DNA from 2 places in the Paenibacillus sp. JMULE4 genome. Region 2 is predicted to be linked to the other one. Evidence: a T-box and tRNA genes for the amino acid it is inferred to sense, from the RefSeq annotation. Region 2 holds a T-box; the other holds one or more tRNA genes.

Region 1 (10,863 bases), on a different contig from region 2:
CGGAAGCTGCAGTATTTGATTGTCAGCGAGGCTGGGGCGAGCGTGTACTCGGCGTCGAAGCTGGCGCAGACGGAGTTCCCTGATCTGGACGTGGCGGAACGTAGTGCGATTTCGATTGCCCGGAGGGTCCAGGATCCGTTGGCGGAGCTTGTCAAAATCGAGCCGAAAGCGATCGGCGTTGGGCAGTACCAGCACGATGTTACGCAAAAAAGGCTTGATGAAAGCCTGACCTTCGTTGTCGAGTCCGTGGTGAACCATGTGGGAGTAGATGTGAATACGGCATCCCCGGCGCTGCTGTCCTATGTGTCGGGTGTGAACAGTACACTGGCCAAAAACATCGTGAAATACCGCGATGAGAACGGGAAATTCGAGAGCCGGAAGCAGCTGCAGAAGGTGCCGCGGCTTGGGGCGAAGGCATTCGAGCAGTGCGCGGGCTTTCTGCGTATCCCGGATGGCGCTAATCCGCTGGATAATACGCCGATCCATCCCGAGTCGTACGAGGTGGTGGATAAGCTGTTCCGCGAGCTGAAGCTGGAGCTATCGCAGCTTGGCACCGCCGAACTGAAAGAAATTCTCGGCAGGCTGGAACCCGAGGAGTTGGCCTTAAAGCTGGATGTCGGGGTACCGACGCTTCGCGACATTCTCGATTCGCTGCAGCGGCCGGGACGCGACCCGCGGGAGGAGCTTCCTGCTCCGATTTTCCGCACCGATGTGCTGCAGATCGAGGATTTGGCTCCGGGCATGGAACTGAAGGGGACCGTCCGTAACGTGATCGATTTCGGCGCGTTCGTCGATATCGGAATTAAGAACGACGGGCTTGTCCACATTTCCCAGATGAGCGATTCCTTCGTAAAGCATCCGATGGATGTCGTTTCCGTAGGCGATGTAGTGACGGTGTGGGTGCTTAACGTGGATGTGAAAAAAGGCCGCGTCGGTTTGACGATGAAAAAGCCTTCTTAAGCAAATAATAGAGCATAGGCCGGAGGCAAGGGGCTTCGCTTGGTTGACATGGCGAGGCGAGTCCCTTTCGACTGGCATATGCTCTATTCGCATTGGTGTGGAGATGTTCAATGAAGCTGGGATTCCGTATAATGCGCGTCTTGTCTGCGTGTCCGGTAAAAGAACCAGCAATCGTTAAGTAAACGGATTTGCCGGTGGTTTTTGTTGTAAAAGGCGCGCATCAGTTGGTTGCATAGCCACTGTGGCAAGCCGATCAGCCCCTTCCCGTCATGCTTCGTACATCTTTAGCATATGGTGAAAGGGACCGTGGGGTGCAGGTCCTTATGAATTACGCAAGTTCTTCTACCTCTTCGTACCACTGCTCAAGCTGTGCTTGAAGGGCGCGAATTTCCGTAAGAAGGGAAATGAGAGGGTACTCTTTTTCCTGTTCCCTAAGGGCGGAGAAGGCTTTCTCGAGTGCATTGATGTAATCCAGGCCGTGCTGCAGCTTGTATGCCGGATGGACGATCTCAAGCTGTTCGAATTCCGCAATAAATACCGGCAAGGCCGGTTTGGACGGGATGGTCAGCTTATCCAGCTCCTTGTGAAGTCTTTGATTGAGTGCGGCCAATTGGTACATATGCGTTGCCGGCATTTCGACAAATTCCAATTGATCGTTATGTTGAAGTAAAGCGTATTTCATTTTGGGCATTGGAAGGCGGCTCCTCTCATAAGATCAAACGTTAATTCGTGCGCAAGAATGATTTTCATGATTCCTACTTGACAGTTTAGCCTAACCTGCGGTTACAATTCAAGTGATGAAACTTGAGGTAGAAAACAAATAAAGGATGGGAAAAATCAATGGATGACCGGCAGCTTCAGCTGTGGGTGGAGCAAATATCATTGACATCGTTTGGGCTGCCTTTTGAGCATCAGGCTCGATTTAACCGGCGGCTGCGTTCTACAGGGGGACGGTATTTTACCCGTACGCATGACATTGAAATCAGTTGGCTTCAGTACGAACAATTTGGTGCCTCCGATGTGGAAAAAATCATTAAGCATGAGCTGTGCCATTACCATCTGCATATTCGGGGCAGAGGTTATCAGCATCGGGACAGTGACTTCAAGCAACTGCTCGCCAAAGTGGGCGGAACTCGATATTGCAGATCACTGCCTCAATCGCTGCGGCGCAAGGAGCCATACCGGTACAAGCTCGTATGTGTGAGCTGCAAGGCGGAGTATTTGCGTAAAAGGAAGGCCGACCCGCGCAAATACGTTTGTGGACATTGCAAAGGGAAATTGAGATTGCTCACAATTGAAATGGCACATGCTTGACTTGGAGCAGCAATCATGATAAATTAAAAATTGTTCTTCCCCGATAGCTCAGTCGGTAGAGCACTCGACTGTTAATCGAGTTGTCACAGGTTCGAGTCCTGTTCGGGGAGCCATTCTTATCTTGGAGAGATACCCAAGTGGCTCAAGGGGACCCTCTGCTAAGGGGTTAGACTGCGTAAGTGGTGCGAGGGTTCGAATCCCTCTCTCTCCGTATATATAGCAAAATAAACCGCCGGAAGGCGGTTTTTGCTATATATGGGAATATGAGAGGGTTCGAACACGAGAAGAGGGGGCGGCGGAGCAGCGTAGGGAACGCTGCGGAGTCTCGCGGTCTCGTAATTCCAACGGTGAAACCGATCATTAAAATCCATACATTCAATAACCGAAAGGCCAATTCAGTTTGGGAATCCTTTTGAAGTTCATGCCTTAACAATTCGACAATAAAGGTCAGCGGCGGAAAAATAAAGCTAATGATCGTGAGCATTTTCGTAATTTCGTTCATCCAATCCGATTAAAAGGCCTGTCAGCGATTCTCTATATATGTCGAGCGGGTCGATTACCCGGGAAATATGATCATCGATGTCGATGACATAAGCTTCTGCTTTCTTGCATAGAAGGTAAGTTTTTGATGTCTTATGGCGTCGAGAAGCGATTTTTCTCCACAAGATGACTCGTCGGAGTTGAACGTTTGAAATGGAAAATTTCATGCGATACGAGAACATAAGGATTGTGGCAAGTGTTCTGCTTCGTACAGTCCAAAAGACCTTTCGTAATATTTCTCGACAATGGCAAAAAACGTCAATCCAATGTTCCTTATGGCGGTTCATTTTGAGACGCTATTTCAGCATGATGCGGACCTCCACCACCAAGGGCAGCAGTGAAACGGCTTTCCAGGAATACTCGACCTGCGCCGGAACCGGGTCGGAGATATGTATCCAGGCGCTATCGTCTTGATCCGGAACGCGAATGTCTTGTTCGGTCATTCGGTCGGCGGTTCATCGGTAATTCAGCAGATAACTGGCACCTCATTAAAAGGCTTTATTTTTCCCTGACTGGCATAACGGAATTTCCGTTCCCAAAGCTTGCTTTTGTTCCCGAAAAACTGTCGAAAAAACATCTTGTCAACCTCGGAACATTCCGCTATAATAACTCTTGTCGCTTAAAAAGCAGTCGATTTTCATTATGGCATGGCCCGTTGGTCAAGGGGTTAAGACACCTCCCTTTCACGGAGGTAACAGGGGTTCGAATCCCCTACGGGTCATATTAAAGGGGATTTGAACCCCTGAGGGTTCGTCGGAGGATAAGCTTCGCTAGCATCGGCTTCGCAGTCTCGGAGCGCAGCGAGGAGTATCCCCTACGGGTCGTTATAATCATTTTAACCTGCGGTTGTGGTGGAATGGCAGACACGCTATCTTGAGGGGGTAGTGAGCGTACGCTCGTGGAGGTTCGAGTCCTCTCAACCGCATTCAATAAGCCTGGTGATCCCAATAGGATCATCAGGCTTATTTTCTGTCGAATGTGGTAAGGGAGAGACGCTCTGGAGGCAAACGCTTGGATGGCGTCTCATCTTTTCCGACGTTGGAGCAGCCTCAATAAATGGATCGCTGCCGGGATCTCTGAAATTCCAGGAAGCGGGTGCCTTGATAGGAAAGCTGCCCCTGATCGCCTTCCGCCAACAGACCGTAATCGCCGGGGCGAACATGGAATTCGCGTCGTTCTCCCTGATCAAATTCAAACGTGACATAATAGGAAGTATGGGCTGAAGTGTGTTCGCCCCCGCTGACTCTTGTCCGTTTGGAAACGACAAAAGCCGGCTTGGTGATTCGTTCGCAGGCGTTATTGCTCATCCAGGTGTAAACCCCCCGGCCCAATATAAACAAAGCAACCCCCACAATGAGCGTCGTAATAAGAGTAAACATCATTGAAAAAACAGGCGGCGGACCACCAAAAGAACCGCTAAACGGATCGCCAAAAGAGATCATTCCGTCCACTCCCCATATGGAAATTTGTTCATACGGTTTAAACGTATTTCCGTGCCGGGATGTTTCATGGTTTAAATATTTCAAACCAATAAAAAGAAATATAGTAAAAAACATTCGGGTATGAAGTGCTGTCAAACGAGCGGGCTTTACTCTTGCTGGAGAACAAGATATAATTATATTATGCGCGGTTGTGGTGGAATGGCAGACACGCTATCTTGAGGGGGTAGTGGGCGTACGCCCGTGGAGGTTCGAGTCCTCTCAACCGCATTTTGGCTTAAATCCGGAAACCCTTGGTATTCAAGGGTTTTTTCTTTTGCGCTTTATCTCTTCGCTGAGAGTAAATAGGGATTAATGCACATTTTTGATGTGTTCAGCATATAAATCAGACATGCCTTAATGGGAGCTGGTTGGGTTGCTGTACCATAAAATCGTTGCAATCATAACGGGAAGCTTGCTGATCGCGATGGGTGTGAATTGTTTTTTGATGCCGTTTAAAGTTTTGGACGGCGGGATTATTGGCATAGCTCTCATTATTAATTATTTGTTCGAATTCAAAGTGGGACTTGTAGTCATCCTGTGCAGCATACCCATCTTTACATTGGCATGGATTTATTACCGGGAGTTGGTCTACAACAGTTTGCATGGCATGCTGCTTTCCTCCTATCTGATTGATATCTTGGAACCGTTCCACTATTATTTTCTCTATTATGTAAATTTGACGCCGGTCAGCAGCAGCGTAATCGGAGGCTTGATTATCGGCGCGGGAATCGGAATCATGCTGCGATATGATACCAGTACCGGGGGAACGGATTTGCTGGCTCAATTTCTTTCGAAGTATGTTACGTTTAATGTAGGGATCATCATTTTTATTCTGGATGCGATCATTATCAGCTTGGGAGGCCTGCTGATCTCGGCGGAGACATTGGTGCTGTCTGTGATTACGATTACGGTTGGAGGCGTGACGACAACGCTCTGTACGCTTAAATCCGTTGGACGGACGCATTGAAAATGACAAAAACCTCCTTCTCGGGAGGACTCCTTATGAGTAAGCTATAGGCGCAGCAGGGCCTGCCGTTCGGCTTGAGGACGGCATAATTTGCAGACACCGACCACTCTGCCGCGGCCGGAATAAAAGGTCAGTTCCTTTGGAGGGACTTTCTTTTTACAGTAAGAGTAGCTTTGCTTGGACAGAGGTCGTTTGCTTCGGCCAGAATGGATGTGCTGCGGGCGATTTCGTTTCTTCCTTAAGACGAGCCGGACGGCGGCGGCAGCAATCACAAGAATAAGCCCATACAGGAGTATCTTTTCTTGATCACCGAACATGATGTCCCTCCCTCGTTTTTGAACCGATGATGAATATGGCCTTACTACACCAATATTTCGTCAAACGGGCGTTGATTCCTTTTTTCGGGTCGACTGTCTATTAACGGAGCATTGAATGCAGCGGCCGCCGGGGATGCCTTGAAACAAGCAATCGGTATAGCCCTCCTCGAAAAGGGAAGAATCTACAGGTCGTGCATTCCGGGACGAATTCAAGGTTTGCTGTAACAAAATATGCCCCTCCTACCGATAAAAAAGGAAAGAGATGGGAGGTATTGCGACTCATGAGAAATGCTAGCAGCCCGATGTGGCGCAAACTCGTGCTTCTGGTGTCATTCACTCTTTTGCTGTCGTTATTGCCGGTCCGGGCATTCAGTGCGGACACCGGCTTCCGGGACGTCGATCCGCAGCGCTACGCCTGGGCGATCAACGCCATACGGCTGATGACCGACAAGCAAGTGTTAACCGGTTATCCCGACGGCCTGTTTCGTCCGGATCAAACGGTCAGCAAAGCGGAATGGACGGTGATGGTCCATCGTTTGTTTAATAAGTACCGTCCCAACCAGTATGCGGTGGGGATGGAGAAAATCAGCTATTTTACGGACGTGCCTCCGCTTCACTGGGCACATCGGCCGATTATGGATATGTATAACGCGTCTTTTCGCATCGGCGGATACGGCGTGAGCCGAACCGGGGATTTGGCCTTCCGGCCTGATCAAGCGTTGAACCGGCTTCAGCTGGCGCAGATGCTTTACGCATTCTTCGATCAGCGGCTGATGGACCGCAGGCTGAGTGAAAACGATGTGTGTGCCGTTATGATGGAGTTTAAGGATGTCCCTGTCAGGCTGTTTACGGATCCTGAGGAATATGCTGCCGCCAAGGCGGACGGAAGATACGAAGCGGGAGGGTTGATGGATATTGAAAGCAGCAATGTATATCCGTCGCTCTTTATGGGCAACCATTCCAGCAACTGCAAGTTTGGAGACGATCCGCTCTCGAACGTGCAATCTACGGCGCTCGTCAGTCTGAAGGCCAACGGCATCATGACGCCGAACGACGATGGATACTTCCGGCCGAAGGATAGAGTGACACGCGCGGAAGCTGTGACCATTCTTAACCGGATTTACAGCTACCTTAAAAACAACAGCCTGCTCTCGGACTATACGTCTGTCGAGCTTGATGCATCCGGCTCCGGCAGTGGTTCTGCGGGAACAGGCGGAGGAGCGCCGTCATCAGGCGGGGGTTCCTTCAATAACAATCCAGGCAGCAGTATCATCGTTCCGCCGAATTCGGGCGGCTCTGCCGGCGGGAATCATCAGAATCCGGAATGGTCGGATAAATCGGTGATTCGTGTAACGGATTATTTTAACGATCAGGGTGTCATTGTGAAAAATGTGAAGCTGTTCGGTGAGATCGAGACGGCGGTGCAGCCGAATGGGAAGAGATTTTTGACCATCGATATGAAATCGCAGGAGAAGGTGGATCTGTACGTTATTCTGGACGGTCGTGTGGGCTTCGTCAAGCAGGAGGAACTGCCGCTTACTCTGCCTTTGGACGGCATTGGGATGGTGGGTCTCCGTTCGCAGAAGCGGGATATGAAATCGCCGCGGACAACGGAGTATCAAACCACATTGAGCGTGGCCCTGTACGACGAGGATCCGGGAAATGGCAAAAAGCGGAAATAGACCGCCGTATGGGAGGCCTCCGTTCCCTTTGAGGGACGGGGGTCTTTTTGTTGAACTCCTGTTTATAACAAGGGGTTCACGCAGCAAAAATCCCTCCCGGCGTATCGGAGAGGGATATCCAAGCTGCTACTGAAGCAGATGCTTATAAGCGGTATAGTCGATTTGCTTCTTGTCGAGAAAGGAGGTCAGACTCTTGTAATCGCGTTTTGGCGTTGCGAGAATGTAACCCTTGATGCAATGATCCTTTGTGATTTCAGTGGCGTTGTCCTCCAGGGCCACTTGTCCGATCCGGGCGGCGATGGAATGCCTGGCGATGTCACGGAAAGGCTTGGGGACCGGTTCAACGAGCATTTCAAGGAAGGCTTTGGATTCCTCCGTCCATAGATGCCGGGATGATTCGACATAATGATTTTGCCAGTCGAGCTTGGATTTACCGTCATTTCCCATCGGAAGCACCTTCAAAAATTTGCGGAACATAAAATAGCCGCCGATCGACATAAAGAACAGCAGCACGAACACCCAAAACAGGATAAACCACATAAATCCCGAGGGCGGGACGGAACTGGATAAAAGCATCGTACATTTCACCTCGCTTCCATTATACCGTAAATCCGGGATTCAGGAAAACGGCAGAACGGAGCAGGAGCGCCTTTTGGTTAGAGAAACATTTCCTATTCTAGATTTCCGGACGCAATCCTAGTAAAATAGAGAGATGTGATGTGAAAAGGAGTGAATTCCGGTCATGGTTAAAATTGGATCACACGTATCGTTTTCAGATAAAGGGCTGCTGAATGCTGCGAAAGAAGCTGTTTCGTACGGCTCCGGCACGTTTATGATTTATACGGGGGCGCCGCAAAATACGCGCCGCAAGCCGATTGAATCGCAGTATATCGAAGAAGGCAAAGAGCTGATGGACAAGCATGGCATCGATGAAATTATCGTACATGCTCCCTATATCATTAACCTGGGATCGTATAAAGAGGACACATTCGAGCTGGCGGTACGTTTTCTTCAGGAAGAAATTCGCCGTACGGATTATATAGGCGTAAAGCAGATTGTACTGCATCCGGGCGCTTACACGGACAAGGATGCCGAGTTCGGTATTGCGCGCATCGCTCAAGGCTTGAATGAGGTGCTGGCAGGCGTGAAGGATACGGATGTAAAAATTGCGCTGGAGACGATGGCTGGCAAGGGGACGGAAATCGGCCGCAGTTTCGAAGAACTGGCGCAGATTATCGAGAAGGTGGATGACAACGGCCGTCTGTCAGTGTGCTTTGATACGTGCCACGTGAATGATGCGGGTTACGATATCGTGAACGATCTGGATGGCGTGCTGGAGGAGTTTGATCGTGTGATCGGTCTGGACCGTATTGCGGTGGTTCATCTGAACGACAGCAAAAATCCGATTGGAGCGGGGAAAGACCGCCATGCCACTGTTGGCTCGGGCTGGATCGGTTTCGATGCGATGAACGGCGTGGTTCACCACGAGAAGCTGAAGCATCTGCCGTTTATACTGGAGACTCCGTGGATCGGTAAGCAGGATAGCTACCAGCGTCCGATGTATGAGGCGGAGATTGCTCTGTTGGGGGGCACCGTGAAAGAGCGGTTCGGCGAAGAGTTCCTCTCGGATGTAGAGCGATTGGCGCACTTTTTCTCGAAGCAGGAGCTGAATCCGAGAACGTATGTGCTTCAGACGTGGGAAGTTCTCAAGACGGATGCCAAAGCCAAAAAAGCGGATGGCCGCGAGCCGATGGAGCGACTTTATGACATGGTTGTTGCAGAAGGCTTGTTCCCCGAATTAACCGAAGAACAGATTAATCACCGTTTGACTGCGTGGTTTGCCGGTGAGCATTTGTTTGCCGCCGTATAATGGTCAGTTTAATGAAGGAGTAGAAAATGTAATGGTTCCAAAAATCACCCCTAAGAGAACAAGTACAGATTTACAAAATCGTGCCCGCATGCTGGTATCCTGTCCGGACAGGCCGGGTATCGTGGCCGCGGTTTCGCGGTTTTTATACGAGCATGGCGCCAATATCGTTCAATCCGATCAATATACGATGGATCCGGAGGGAGGCTTATTCTTTATCCGGATCGAATTCGATCTCGACAATCTGGATGCACGGATCGAACGGCTCAAAGCCGATTTCGACAACGTGGCGAAGGAATTTGAGATGGACTGGAGGATGACACGCGCAAGCCGCAGGAAGCGCCTCGCCATCTTCGTATCCAAGGAAGACCACTGCCTGCTGGAGCTGCTCTGGCACTGGCAGTCGGGGGATCTCGATGCGGACATTGCGATGGTCATCAGCAATCATGACCACATGCGGGAGCTTGTTGAGCCGCTCGGCATACCTTATCATTATATTCCCGTGACACCGGATACGAAGGCTGAAGCGGAGAAGCGTCAGCTTGAGCTGGTGGCCGGGAAGGTGGATGTGGTCATCCTGGCCCGCTACATGCAGATTATCTCGCCGAAGTTTATAGAGCATTTTCCGAACCGGATTATCAACATTCACCATTCGTTCCTTCCGGCTTTCATCGGCGGCAAGCCGTACGCTCAGGCATATAACCGCGGCGTAAAAATCATTGGAGCTACGGCGCATTATGTCACGGAGGAGCTGGATGGCGGGCCGATCATCGAGCAGGACGTGCAGCGGGTAAGCCACCGCGACAATGTGGATGACCTGAAGCGCATCGGGCGCCATATCGAAAGAACGGTGTTGGCGCGGGCCGTCGGTTGGCACGTGGAGGATCGCGTCATTGTGCATCAAAATAAAACGGTAGTGTTCAGTTAAAATAAAACGTGAAAGGGTCAGGAGACCCGGATGCGATTGAATCATGAAGGTCGACACGTCTTCTTTGAAGTAAAGAAGCGGGTCGGCCTTATTTTTGTACTATGAAAGATGTTTATGGAGACTGGTGATATTGAAGTAACCTATCAGCTTTGATTTATATGTAATATAATATAACATAAAATTGAAGTTTATATATTCATTTGAAGGGAAACTTTTATAAAAAACGAACAATAAAATAAATTAAATCATTTAATATTCGGTTTTTTAAAAATAAATACATAAAAAATCAATAAATTTCAGAAGAATATATTGTATAATACGGATTTATCGTGTATATTGGTTTTACACGATTAAATGTAAATAAACATTACACAAAATAGGATTTCCGGATGAAAATATTCAATAATTTCTTAAATATAACGTTTTGTGTAATGTATTTTAGGATGAGGAGTGGAGAGGCATGAAACGGAAGCTGGTGCTGGTTGGCAATGGGATGGCGGGCGTACGGTGTGTGGAGCATATTTTAAAGCTGGCCCCTCAGATGTTCGATATTACGATTTTCGGGGCGGAGCCATATCCGAATTACAATCGGATTTTACTTTCGTCGGTGCTTGCCGGGGATTCCGGGTTGAAGGACATCGTCCTGAACGACTGGGACTGGTATCGGGACAACAACATTACGTTCCATGCAGGGCATACCGTGACGAAGATCGATACGGCCAACAAGAAGGTTGTTTCCGATAAAGGCGTGACCGCAGCTTATGATGAGCTTATCCTGGCAACGGGCTCGCTGCCGTTCATGCTTCC
Region 2 (10,863 bases):
ATGGGCAGTATGCTTATTGAAACGTTCATCCGCTCCGGCGCTGTAAACCCGGAGAACGTGGTGGCGACCAACCGGACCATCGCCAAAGCGGAGCTTTTGGCAGCGAACTATCCGGGCTTGCAAGTTGCCCGTTCCAATAAAGAAGCGGCTTCTCAAGCCGATTTGCTGTTTATCTGTGTCAAGCCTCTCGAGTTCAAAGATGTCATTGAGGAGATTCAGGCTTTGTTGACACCCGAACAGATCATCGTTTCGATCACCAGCCCGGTGCTGATCCGGCATCTCGAAGCGCTGTTGCCCTGCAAAATCGCCAAAGTGATTCCGAGCATCACAAATCATGTACTCAGCGGAGCGACACTTTGTATTTATGGGGACCGGATGAAGGACGAGGATCAAAAACGGCTCGAAAACTTGTTATCCCGCGTAAGCGCTCCGATTCGCATATCCGAGGAACACACCCGAATCTCCTCCGACCTGTCCAGCTGCGGACCTGCCTTCCTCGCCTTCTTCATTCAAAAGTATATTCAGGCAGCCGTCTCGGCCACCGGAATTTCCGAGGAAGAGGCGACGCGGCTCGCCAGCGAAATGACGCTGGGGACGGGCAAGCTGCTGACAGATGGAGGATTTACTCCCGCCGCGCTGCAGCAGCGTGTAGCCGTACCCGGCGGAATTACAGAGGAAGGACTCCGTATAATGGAAAAAGAGCTGTGCAGCGTCTTTTACGACTTGATCCGCACAACTCATTCCAAATACGAAGAAGATTTGGAAAAGGTGGAAGCCCGCTTTTTCGGGACCAAAGCCGATGAAGAACGCGATGCTTTCACGTCTTTTCCTTATGAACCGCCGTGCCCGTAGCCATCCGGGGGGCGGTTGTTTTTTTGATGCTTGCCCGTTTTATCCTTTTTATCCTGCTACAATATTGACCAGCTTGCCTTTGACCACGATGACTTTCCGGACCGTTTTACCCGCCGTGGCATCCTTCACTTTATCCAGATTCACAGCCAGCTCCCGCATAGAAGCTTCATCGGCATCGGCCGCAACCGTCGCGCGCTCGATGATTTTACCGTTCACCTGAATAACGATTTCCACCTCGTTATCTACGGTCCAGGCCTCATCATAGGTCGGCCATGGTTCATAAGTTACGGTATCGTTATGGCCCAGCTTCTCCCATAATTCTTCGGCCAGATGCGGCGCAAGCGGAGAAAGCAACTGCACAAAGTGCTCCATAGCCGCTTTCGGAAGACGATCCGTCTTGTAGGCCTCATTCACGAAGATCATCAGCTGGCTGATCGCCGTGTTAAAGCGCAGCGCCTCAAAATCCTCGGTCACCTTCTTGATGGTACGATGCCAAACCCGTTTGAACGCCTCGCTGCCCTCTTCCTCACTGCTAATTTTCGCGCTTAATTGCCCGTCCTCTTGGATGAACAATCTCCAGATCCGGCTTAAGAAGCGGTAAGCCCCCTCTACGCCGTTGGCGCTCCACGGCTTTGTCGCCTCAAGCGGACCCATGAACATTTCGTACAAGCGCAGGGTATCGGCTCCGAATTCATTGACAATGACATCGGGATTGATGACGTTCCCGCGGGACTTGCTCATTTTCTCATTGTTCTCGCCGAGGATCATCCCTTGATTGACCAGCTTGTGGAACGGTTCCTTCGTATTCACTACGCCGAGATCGTACAGCACCTTGTGCCAGAAGCGCGCGTACAGCAGATGGAGCACAGCATGCTCCGCGCCCCCGATGTACAGATCGACCGGCAGCCACTTGCGCTGCAGCTCCGGAGAGCAAATTTCCTTATCGTTCTTAGGATCGATAAAACGCAGGTAGTACCAGCAGCTGCCCGCCCATTGCGGCATCGTGTTCGTCTCGCGGCGGGCCTTCATGCCGGTCTCCGGATCGATGGTATTGACCCACTCGGTTACGTTCGCCAGCGGCGATTCTCCTGTGCCGGACGGCTTGATTTCGTCGACCTCCGGCAGCAGCAGCGGCAGCTGATCCTCCGGCACGGTTTTCATCGTCCCGTCTTCCAGATGAAGGATCGGAATAGGCTCGCCCCAATAACGCTGGCGGCTGAACAGCCAGTCGCGCAGACGATAGGTCACTTTGCCCTGGCCTTTGCCGTTATCCTCAAGCCACTGAATCATGGCTCCGATGGCCTGTTCGTTGTTGAGCCCGTCCAGGAAGCCGGAGTTCACATGCGGACCGTCGCCGGAATAAGCCTCTTTGGACAGATCCCCGCCCTGCACCACTTCAATTATCGGAAGATCATACTGTTTGGCGAACTCCCAGTCCCGTTGGTCATGTCCCGGCACCGCCATAATGGCTCCCGTTCCGTAGCCCGCCAGTACATAATCGGCGATCCAGATCGGCACCTTGCTGCCGTTCACCGGATTGACGGCATAGGCTCCGGTAAAGACTCCGGTTTTCTCCTTGGCCAAATCCGTACGCTCCAGGTCACTCTTGCGGGCGGCACGCTCTTGATATTCCTTCACCGCCGAGGCTTGTCCCTCCGTCACGATCCGATTCACCAGCTCGTGCTCCGGCGCCAAAACGCAGTATGTCGCTCCGAACAGCGTATCCGGACGAGTCGTGAACACCTTCAGGCTGTCACCCTCATGCCCGTCGATAGCGAACGTCACTTCCGCTCCTTTGGATTTACCGATCCAGTTGCGCTGCATGTCCTTGATGCTTTCAGACCAATCGAGTTCCTCCAGATCCTCCAGCAGGCGTTCTGCGTACTCGGTAATCTTCAGCACCCACTGACGCATCGGCTTGCGAATGACGGGATGGCCTCCGCGTTCGCTTTTGCCGTCGATCACCTCTTCGTTGGCGAGGACCGTTCCCAGCGCGGGACACCAGTTGACCGGGACCTCGTCGACATAGGCGAGACCTTTTTTATAAAGCTGGATAAAAATCCACTGCGTCCACTTGTAGTAATCGGGATCGGTTGTGCTGAATTCGCGGTCCCAGTCGTACGAGAAGCCGAGCGATTTGATTTGTCTGCGGAAATTATTGATATTCTTGATCGTAATATCGCGCGGATGCTCCCCTGTATCGAGAGCATGCTGCTCCGCCGGAAGACCGAACGCATCCCACCCCATCGGATGCAGTACGTTGTAGCCGCGCATTCTTTTGTACCGGGACACAATATCGGTGGCCGTGTACCCTTCCGGGTGGCCTACGTGCAGTCCCGCGCCGGAAGGATACGGAAACATATCCAGGGCGTAAAATTTGGGCTTGCTGTCGTCGTCCAGCACCTTGAACGTTTTGTTCTCTTCCCAATAGCGCTGCCACTTCGGTTCAATCGCCTGCGGGTTATATCCTTGCTGTTCTTTGACTTCCTGTGCCATGTTGCTTTATGCCTCCTTCGAATAAAAACAAAAAGCCCTCGCCTCTAGCCTTAGCTAGGGACGAGAGCTTTGCTTCCCGTGGTACCACCCTAGTTGACAGCCGGCATGCTTTGCCCCTGTCCACTCCAGCCCCTTAACGCGGGGAATACGATCCGGCTAGGTCTCGGACCCTTCTTCCGACGATCCTTCCCTTCACCTTCTGGCTCCAGAACGAGTTCGCTGCGACCACAACCGATTCCCACCAACCATCGGCTCTCTGAAATACGGCGTACAGCTACTGCTTTCTGTCATAGCCTTGCAAACGATCCAATTAAATTTCATTATATGTAAAACCGTTCCTGTGTGTCAAGCAGGACGCCATCGAAAGAAATCGCCCTTCCGGCACGATAATCCTCTTTGCCGGGGATTCCAGAAAGACTTTTTGTACATACTGTATAAAAAGTGTGTGCTGGAGGTTGCCGCCGATGCGAGGATTACTGAACGGTTTGATCTTGTCGCTGCCGCTCTGGGGCATGATTTTGAGCGCTGTGCAGCTGATTTTGCGGTTGATCGAAAAATAGTCCGGCTCGTCATCCCCCGCCTGTTTCCGGCCTCGAACAGGGTCAGCCTATTTTACCGCCACAAAAAACACCCTCTGCGTATTTTCCGTAGGTGGCTCCCACGTAAAATCCCCGTAGCAGGCCGTTTCCCGGAAACCGGCTTCACGCAGCTTCTCCCCAAGCCAATCCAGAGAATAAGCACGCTGCAAATGCAGCTCCTCCACCCGATGGAAGCGTTCTGTCACCGCATCGTCGGATCCTGTTTCGAGCATTTCTCCTTCTCTGACGAAAATCGTTAGCGCATGCTCGATCTCACAGCGTCCCGGGTCAAAATCGCATGTCCATATATACGCAATGTCCTCTTCGTTCAGAGTAAAGGGCTGCGATTCGGCATACGATTGCAGCTGATAAGGGGTGTGCATGTCAAACAGAAATACACCGCCCGGCTTCAACCCCGCATAGGCTTGCCGGATCGCCAGCACGACATCCTCTTCCTCCAGCAAATAGTTGAAGCAGTCGCAAAACGAGATGACCGCATCCACAGGACGGTCCAGCTCCCAATCGCGCAAATCCTGCTGCAGCAGCATCAGCCCGCCTCCGGCAGGGAACGGTGAATGCCGCTGCACGCTGTCCGCCTTTTGCTGAGCGACCGCGAGCATATCTTCCGAGAGGTCGATGCCGATCACTTCGAAGCCCTGCTGCGCAAGCGGTATCGCCAAGGCTCCCGTGCCGCAGCCAAGGTCGACGACGGTCCGGGGAGCACCATACTTGTCCCAGCATTGTCCGGCAAACCGCATCCATTCCTCATAGGGCATATCCTCCATCAGACGGTCGTAAATATACGAGAACCGCTCATAAGCCACACGGCAAACCTCCTTGTCTTAATGCATCATCAGTATCCTGCCGGCGCAAGAAAAAACCGGCACCTCAGCGCTTCTTCACTGGGTAACCGGCTCTGTCGGATCCTGCTTCAGGTAAGTCCAGCTGCCTTCCTGATAAACCAAGCCTTCTTTCATCAGCTTGCCGATGGCGCGTTTGAATGCCGATTTGCTTATGCCAAAGCGCTGACTGATCAGATCGGCAGGCGTTTCGTCCGAGTAGGGCATGGCCTTGTTCGGCCGTTCATGAAGAAACGCCAGCAGCTTTTCCGCGTCCTCATCCCGCCCGACTTCCTTGCGTTCGCGCATCGTACAGTTCACGTTCCCGTCCTCGCGCACGAATGTCACGCGAACCTTGACCTGCTCGCCTAACCGCAGCAGTCTTGTCCGTTCGGAGGAATGGATGAAGCCGATGACTCCGAAGCCGACCACGCCTCCGTCACAGACGACGAACGTGCCCATCTGCAGGGGCTTGTACACCCTTGCTTCCACCCATTGGCCTCGCCAAGTGGCCGGAGCATCGAAACACAGCTTTTTCAGCTGCTCTTCCCCCGCTGTTTTAGCCACGAGCCGGCCCTGACGGTCGTGCGTCAGCACGACAAAGACCTTGTCACCCACCTTTGGACGAAGCTCCTTAAGCTCAGGAAGCTCCTTAAACGGCAGCAGCAAGTGCCGCCCCAGCCCCATCTCAAGAAAGCATCCAAAGCGCGGATGAATATCTGCGACCTCGAGCAGCGCCACCTCGCCAAGCCGAATCAGAGGCTTTCGCATCGTTGCCGCCAGCCGGTCCTGCGTATCGTGAAACAGGAACACGTCTACTTGATCCCCGGGCTTCACTTCCCCGGCCGTTTCGCTGTAATGCAGAAGCACGTCCTGCGTCCCGTCGGTCAAAAAATAGCCGTTGGGCGGCACTTCCCTTGCCACTTCCAACCGCCGGATCGTACCGGCTTCAAGTCTCATACCCGCTCGACCACTTTCGCGTCGGACCAAAGACGCTCGATGTTATAATATTCTCTGTCATCGCGATGGAAAACATGAACGACCACATCGCCAAGATCGATGAGCACCCAGCGCGCCGTATCCATCCCTTCCAATCCGCGAATCCGCACCCCTTTTTCCTCCGCTTTCTTGCGGATTTCCGCAGCAATCGCCTGTACTTGTGTCTCGGAATTCCCGTGGCAAATGACAAAATAATCCGCAATCAGCGATATTCCGGACAGATTCAGGGTAACGATGTTTATTGCTTTTTTGTCTTCGGCCGCCTCGACCGCAAGCGTCATAAGCTCCTCCGGTTGTACCGTCATCTAGTTTCCTCCCTTAACTATACAAATGTTTCAGCTCTTCTGTACCATTCCGCCGTCCTGGTGCTCCAGCTCTTCAATCAAACCATTGCGAGCGGCCAGCGTCAGCGGATATATCCGTTTTCCTTTATCCAGCAAAAACCTTATCGTTCCGTCAAATCCGGCAAGCAGCGCCTTCTCTAAACTATATTCGGCGATTTCGCGAATATTATGCACGCCTGGAAAGTCCCGCCCGGGCTCCATGTAATCGGCAAGGCAAACCACCTTGTCCAGCAGGGTCATCTGACCCCGCCCCGAGGTATGGTAGCGAATCGCATCCAGCACCTCTTCATCCTCCACGCCGTACCGTTCACGAGCCAGCCAGGCGCCCGCATGCGCATGCCAAAGCTCCTTGTCATATTCCAGAAGATCAAGAGGCAAACCGTTTTCCCGAATAATCCGCGCTTGCTCGTCCACCCGCCAATATTTGCACACATCGTGGAGAATAGCCGCCAGATCCGCTTTGACAGGATCCGCTCCGAACCGCTCCGCCAGCCTGACAGCCGTTTCCATCACGCCCAGCGTATGCACCCAGCGCTTCTCCGGCATTTGCGAACGGACCGATTCCATCAGGTCTTCACGCTTCATAAAGACGATTCACCTCGATATAGTCATTTACCCGGTCGGGCACCATATAACGCACCGACCGGCCCTCCGCGCGCCGCTGTCTGATCCCCGTAGAGGATAGCTCAATTTGCGGCATAGAGGCTAAACGAACAGCCTTCCTGATCGGGGCAGGCAGTGCATCGCAGCCGGTTTCATACCCCGGGCGGCGCAATCCGACAAAGGTCACATGCTTGATCAGCTCGTCGATTCTGTACCATTTGGGCAAATACTGCACCATATCCGCTCCAATGATGTAATAGAACTCATGTTCAGGGTACCGGGAACGGAGCATGAGTACGGTCTCGATGCTGTAGGATATGCCGCCTTTGCGCAGTTCGACATCCGATGGCTTGAAAGCCGGGTGGTCTTCTACGGCAAGGCACACCATCTGCCATCGCTGCTCCGGAGAAGCTCCGGGAGCCTGTTCCTTATGCGGCGGCATGGACGTTGGCATAAACCAAACCTCATCCAGCTCCAGCTCCTCGTAAACGCTCTGGGCTGCAATCAAATGGCCGATATGAACGGGATCGAAGGTTCCTCCCATCAGGCCGATTTTCATCCGGCTCCCCCTCTTTGCATTATCCATCCCGGCTTCGCTTGAAGCTTAAAGCTTATACCGGAAGCTCGATCGTTTTTTGTTCTTTGGATTCTTTATACAGCACAATGGTTTTTCCAATGACCTGCACAAGCTCTGCACCCGCGCCGTCCGAGAGCTCCGCCCCCACCTCTTTAGGATCCTCCAGGCAGTTGTTGAGTACCGAGACCTTGATCAATTCCCGCACCTCCAGCGCCTCGCTGATATGGCGGATCAAATGATCGTTCACTCCTCCTTTGCCGACCTGAAATATCGGGTTCAAATGGTGCGCCAGCGAGCGCAGATACCTCTTTTGTTTACCTGTTAACATGCCAGTCCTTCTACCTCTATTCTATGGATGAATTCCATGATTGACTTAAGTTTGCCGCTCTTCAAAAGACTGCAGCACCGCTTCCCGCATGGCTGCAACCGGAGCCGGGAGACCGGTCCAGTATTCAAACGCATAGGCGCCTTGATAAATAAACATGCCCAAGCCGCTGTGAACGGTCGCTCCGCGAAGATCCCGGGCTTCTCTTAAAAAACGGGTAACCAGGGGATTATACACCAAATCGCTGACCACCGTTCCCGGCTTGATCAGCTCTACGTCCATAGGCACCCCGTCCACATTCGGATGCATGCCGAGCAGCGTATTGTTCACAATCAGCGCCGCCTCGCCAGCCAGCTTGCCTGCCTCGTCCAGTCCGTGACCGGATACGCTTCCGAACCCGCTCATGGAAGCCGCAAGCTCCAACGCTTTCTCCTTCGTCCGGTTGGCAATCCAGATATGCTCCACGCCTTCCTTGACCAATGCGTAACCGACGCCGCGTGCGGCGCCCCCCGCTCCGATCATCAGCACCTTGCGGTCTTTCAAATCGATGCCCGTTTCTTCTTTGAGCGAACGGATATAACCGATGCCGTCGGTATTATATCCGATCAGCTTGCCGCCTTCGTTTACAATCGTATTGACGGCGCCGATGACGCGGGCTGCTTCATCGATCTCGTCCAAATACGACATCACCTCCACTTTGTGCGGAATCGTGACGTTGACCCCCCGGAACTGAAGCGCCCGAATCCCTGCGACCGCGTCCTTCAAGGTTCCCGGCAAAATGTGAAACGCCCCGTAAGCCGCATTGAGCCCTGTTTCTTCAAATGCCCTGTTCAACATGATCGGAGATTTCGAATGCCGGATCGGATCCCCAAAAACGCCGTACAACATCGTATGACTATCCAGCTTGTGCTTGCTCATCGTTTCCCGTTCCTCCCATTGGCTGCCATTGCAAACAATCTGAAGCAAAAGTTTAAATGAGCGGCTCCCTGACGGCTACCTTTACGCCCTTAGGCACGTGAATAACCAGATCCGCTCCGGCCTCGCCGTTCACTTTTACCCAACCGATTCCGGAAATGGACACATCCAGATTCGAGCCCTTCGGAATGCGTACCGGATGCTTTACCCACTTCGGCAGCTTGTCCAGCTCCTCCCTGGCAGGCGGTGACAGAAGCCCGCCCTTGTGCTCCTCGTACAGCTCATCCGCACGCTCCAGCTTGGTCCGGTGAGCCTGAAGCGCATTGGATATATAGAAAGTAAAGGACTGCCGGGCTCCCTGTACAAAATCAAACCGCGCAAACCCGCCCAGAAAAATCGTCTGCCGCTCGTTTAGCTGAAACACCAAAGGCTTGACCGGCTTGTCCGGCATCAGCTTCGCCAGATCTTTCTTGCTCACAAGCTCCGTCAGCCGGTGTTGATAGACAATGCCGGGCGTGTCGATGATGGATGCGCCGTCCTCAAGCGGAATCCGGACAAGATCCAGCGTCGTGCCCGGGTATTGCGAAGTCGTCAGCTCCGCGTCCAGGTCGCTGTAATCCCGGATCAGCCGGTTAATCAGCGTCGACTTGCCTACATTCGTTGCGCCGACCACATAAATATCACGGCCGCGGCGGTGTTTGTCCAACGCTTCAATGACCCGTTCGAAGCCCATGTTTTTCTTTGCGGAGCACAGCACGACCTCGGCAACCTTCAGTCCCGCTTCTTTCGCCTGGCGCTGCACCCAGTTTAAGATCCGGTTATAGTTCGTCGCCTTGGGCAACAAATCAATTTTGTTGACTACAAGCACAATCGGGTTATTTCCGACGAAGCGCGGAAGTCCCGAAATCATGCTCCCCTCGAAATCGAACAAATCGACAATATTGATAACAAGCGACTGCGTCGAGCCTACATGCGTAAGCAGGCGAAGAAAATCATCCTGATTTAAAGTAATACTGGAAGCTTCGTTGTAATGCTTTATGCGGAAGCACCGTTGGCAAATGACCGGCGTTCGCGTCAGCGCCTGCTCCGGCACATAGCCGAGCTTCTCGGCGTCTTGGGTTTGGAGCGCCACGCCGCAGCCTGTACAGTGTAACGCATCTTCTCTCATTTGTTTTTGATCCGTCATGGATTCCCTACCTTTTCATGATCGTTAAAGCCGCTTTCTCGATTCGGCGGTTTACCTTCGTAAAAAACCCTTCGTCGCCCAGCGAAATCGGAACCACCAGAATGGTATACAAGCCCATCCGGTTGCCCCCCAGCACATCCGTCAGCATTTGATCGCCGATCACAACGACCTCTTCCGCCCTTAAATTCATCATCTGCAGCGCTTTTCGAAAGGATGCGCTCGAGGGCTTTTTGGCCCGGTAAATAAAAGGCAGAGATAACGGCTCCGCGAACTTGGTCACCCTCGTCCGCTGGTTGTTGGAGACGACGACCACCTGAAAGCCCACGTGCGCCACTACCTTGAGCCAATCGATCAGCTCCGGCGTAGCCAGCGGCGCCTTGGCCCCTACCAGCGTATTGTCCAAATCCGTAATGATGCCCCGATACCCCTGCTCCCATAATTCGTCGAGTTTTATTTCATAAATCGAATTCACTTGTTTGCGTGGAATCAGCTTTTTCAGCAAAGCGTTCACCTCGAAAGACATTAGGCTGTATACGTCAAACTATACCATAATACTCCTTTTTGTTGCAAAAAGGAATACCCTCAAAGGCCGGCAGCCCGAAGCCGTCCAGCCTTTGATTCAAGCTACATCTGAGAACGAAGCTTTTCTACGATTTGCGTCGTTTGACGCCAATCCTCTTCGGTAATTTCCGCATTCCCGTATTTCGCTTTTTCAAAAACAGAAAGCACGGCATCCAGCTCCGATTTCATCCATCCGCTTTGCTTCGTCCAGCGCTGCATCGCTTCCCGGAGCGTTTCGTATTCCTCGCGCACGTAGCCGTTGCGTCGGAAAATACGGAGCAGCCGCTCACACTCCACAATGACTTTCTGCTTCATCAGCGAAGCTCTGCGCCTGCGCTCCCGCTCTCTCCACAGCTCGATGAGCTGAAATTTCCAAACCAGAAAAGCGGCAAGCAGTGCAGCCGCAGCAAGGATGCCTCCTGTGGCGACATGATGCGGCCCGACGACGGGTGTATTTTCTTCCGTCTCGGTTACGATGGGAGCCGGAGCTTCGGAAACGTCGACTGCAGGATCGGCCTCCGCCGTCGCCGTTGGCAGAGCGAATCCGGCGGTCGGCTCAAACGGGATCCAGCCATAGCCGTTGAAGTA

The links. A T-box is a leader RNA that pairs with one kind of tRNA and senses whether it is charged. The one in region 2 lies ahead of leuS (leucine--tRNA ligase), so its partner is inferred to be a tRNA-Leu.
Region 1: it has a tRNA-Leu gene. The T-box ahead of leuS (leucine--tRNA ligase) is inferred to sense a tRNA for this amino acid. The anticodon was not compared.

Annotation. Positions count from the first base shown of each region.
Region 1 is NZ_SGWF01000018.1:7,448-18,310, forward strand. It holds gene EXW96_RS20340 (Tex family protein) at 1-960, shown strand, start outside; gene cmpA (cortex morphogenetic protein CmpA) at 1,068-1,208, opposite strand; gene EXW96_RS20350 (hydrolase/acyltransferase) at 1,289-1,651, opposite strand; gene EXW96_RS20355 (SprT family protein) at 1,801-2,274, shown strand; tRNA gene EXW96_RS20360 (tRNA-Asn) at 2,312-2,387, shown strand; tRNA gene EXW96_RS20365 (tRNA-Ser) at 2,398-2,485, shown strand; gene EXW96_RS20370 (hypothetical protein) at 3,111-3,257, opposite strand; tRNA gene EXW96_RS20375 (tRNA-Glu) at 3,464-3,535, shown strand; tRNA gene EXW96_RS20380 (tRNA-Leu) at 3,657-3,739, shown strand; gene EXW96_RS20385 (DUF2500 domain-containing protein) at 3,864-4,256, opposite strand; tRNA gene EXW96_RS20390 (tRNA-Leu) at 4,441-4,523, shown strand; gene EXW96_RS20395 (YitT family protein) at 4,669-5,262, shown strand; gene EXW96_RS20400 (hypothetical protein) at 5,307-5,579, opposite strand; gene EXW96_RS20405 (S-layer homology domain-containing protein) at 5,861-7,261, shown strand; gene EXW96_RS20410 (DUF2621 domain-containing protein) at 7,388-7,837, opposite strand; gene EXW96_RS20415 (deoxyribonuclease IV) at 8,004-9,131, shown strand; gene purU (formyltetrahydrofolate deformylase) at 9,163-10,056, shown strand; gene nirB (nitrite reductase large subunit NirB) at 10,517-10,863, shown strand, end outside.
Region 2 is NZ_SGWF01000014.1:164,279-175,141, forward strand. It holds gene comER (late competence protein ComER) at 1-852, shown strand, start outside; gene leuS (leucine--tRNA ligase) at 901-3,348, opposite strand; T-box leader at 3,402-3,648, opposite strand; gene EXW96_RS13665 (class I SAM-dependent DNA methyltransferase) at 3,956-4,750, opposite strand; gene EXW96_RS13670 (CvfB family protein) at 4,826-5,725, opposite strand; gene rsfS (ribosome silencing factor) at 5,722-6,069, opposite strand; gene yqeK (bis(5'-nucleosyl)-tetraphosphatase (symmetrical) YqeK) at 6,100-6,693, opposite strand; gene EXW96_RS13685 (nicotinate-nucleotide adenylyltransferase) at 6,683-7,270, opposite strand; gene yhbY (ribosome assembly RNA-binding protein YhbY) at 7,323-7,616, opposite strand; gene EXW96_RS13695 (shikimate dehydrogenase) at 7,662-8,531, opposite strand; gene yqeH (ribosome biogenesis GTPase YqeH) at 8,584-9,714, opposite strand; gene EXW96_RS13705 (YqeG family HAD IIIA-type phosphatase) at 9,722-10,216, opposite strand; gene EXW96_RS13710 (transglutaminase TgpA family protein) at 10,339-10,863, opposite strand, start outside.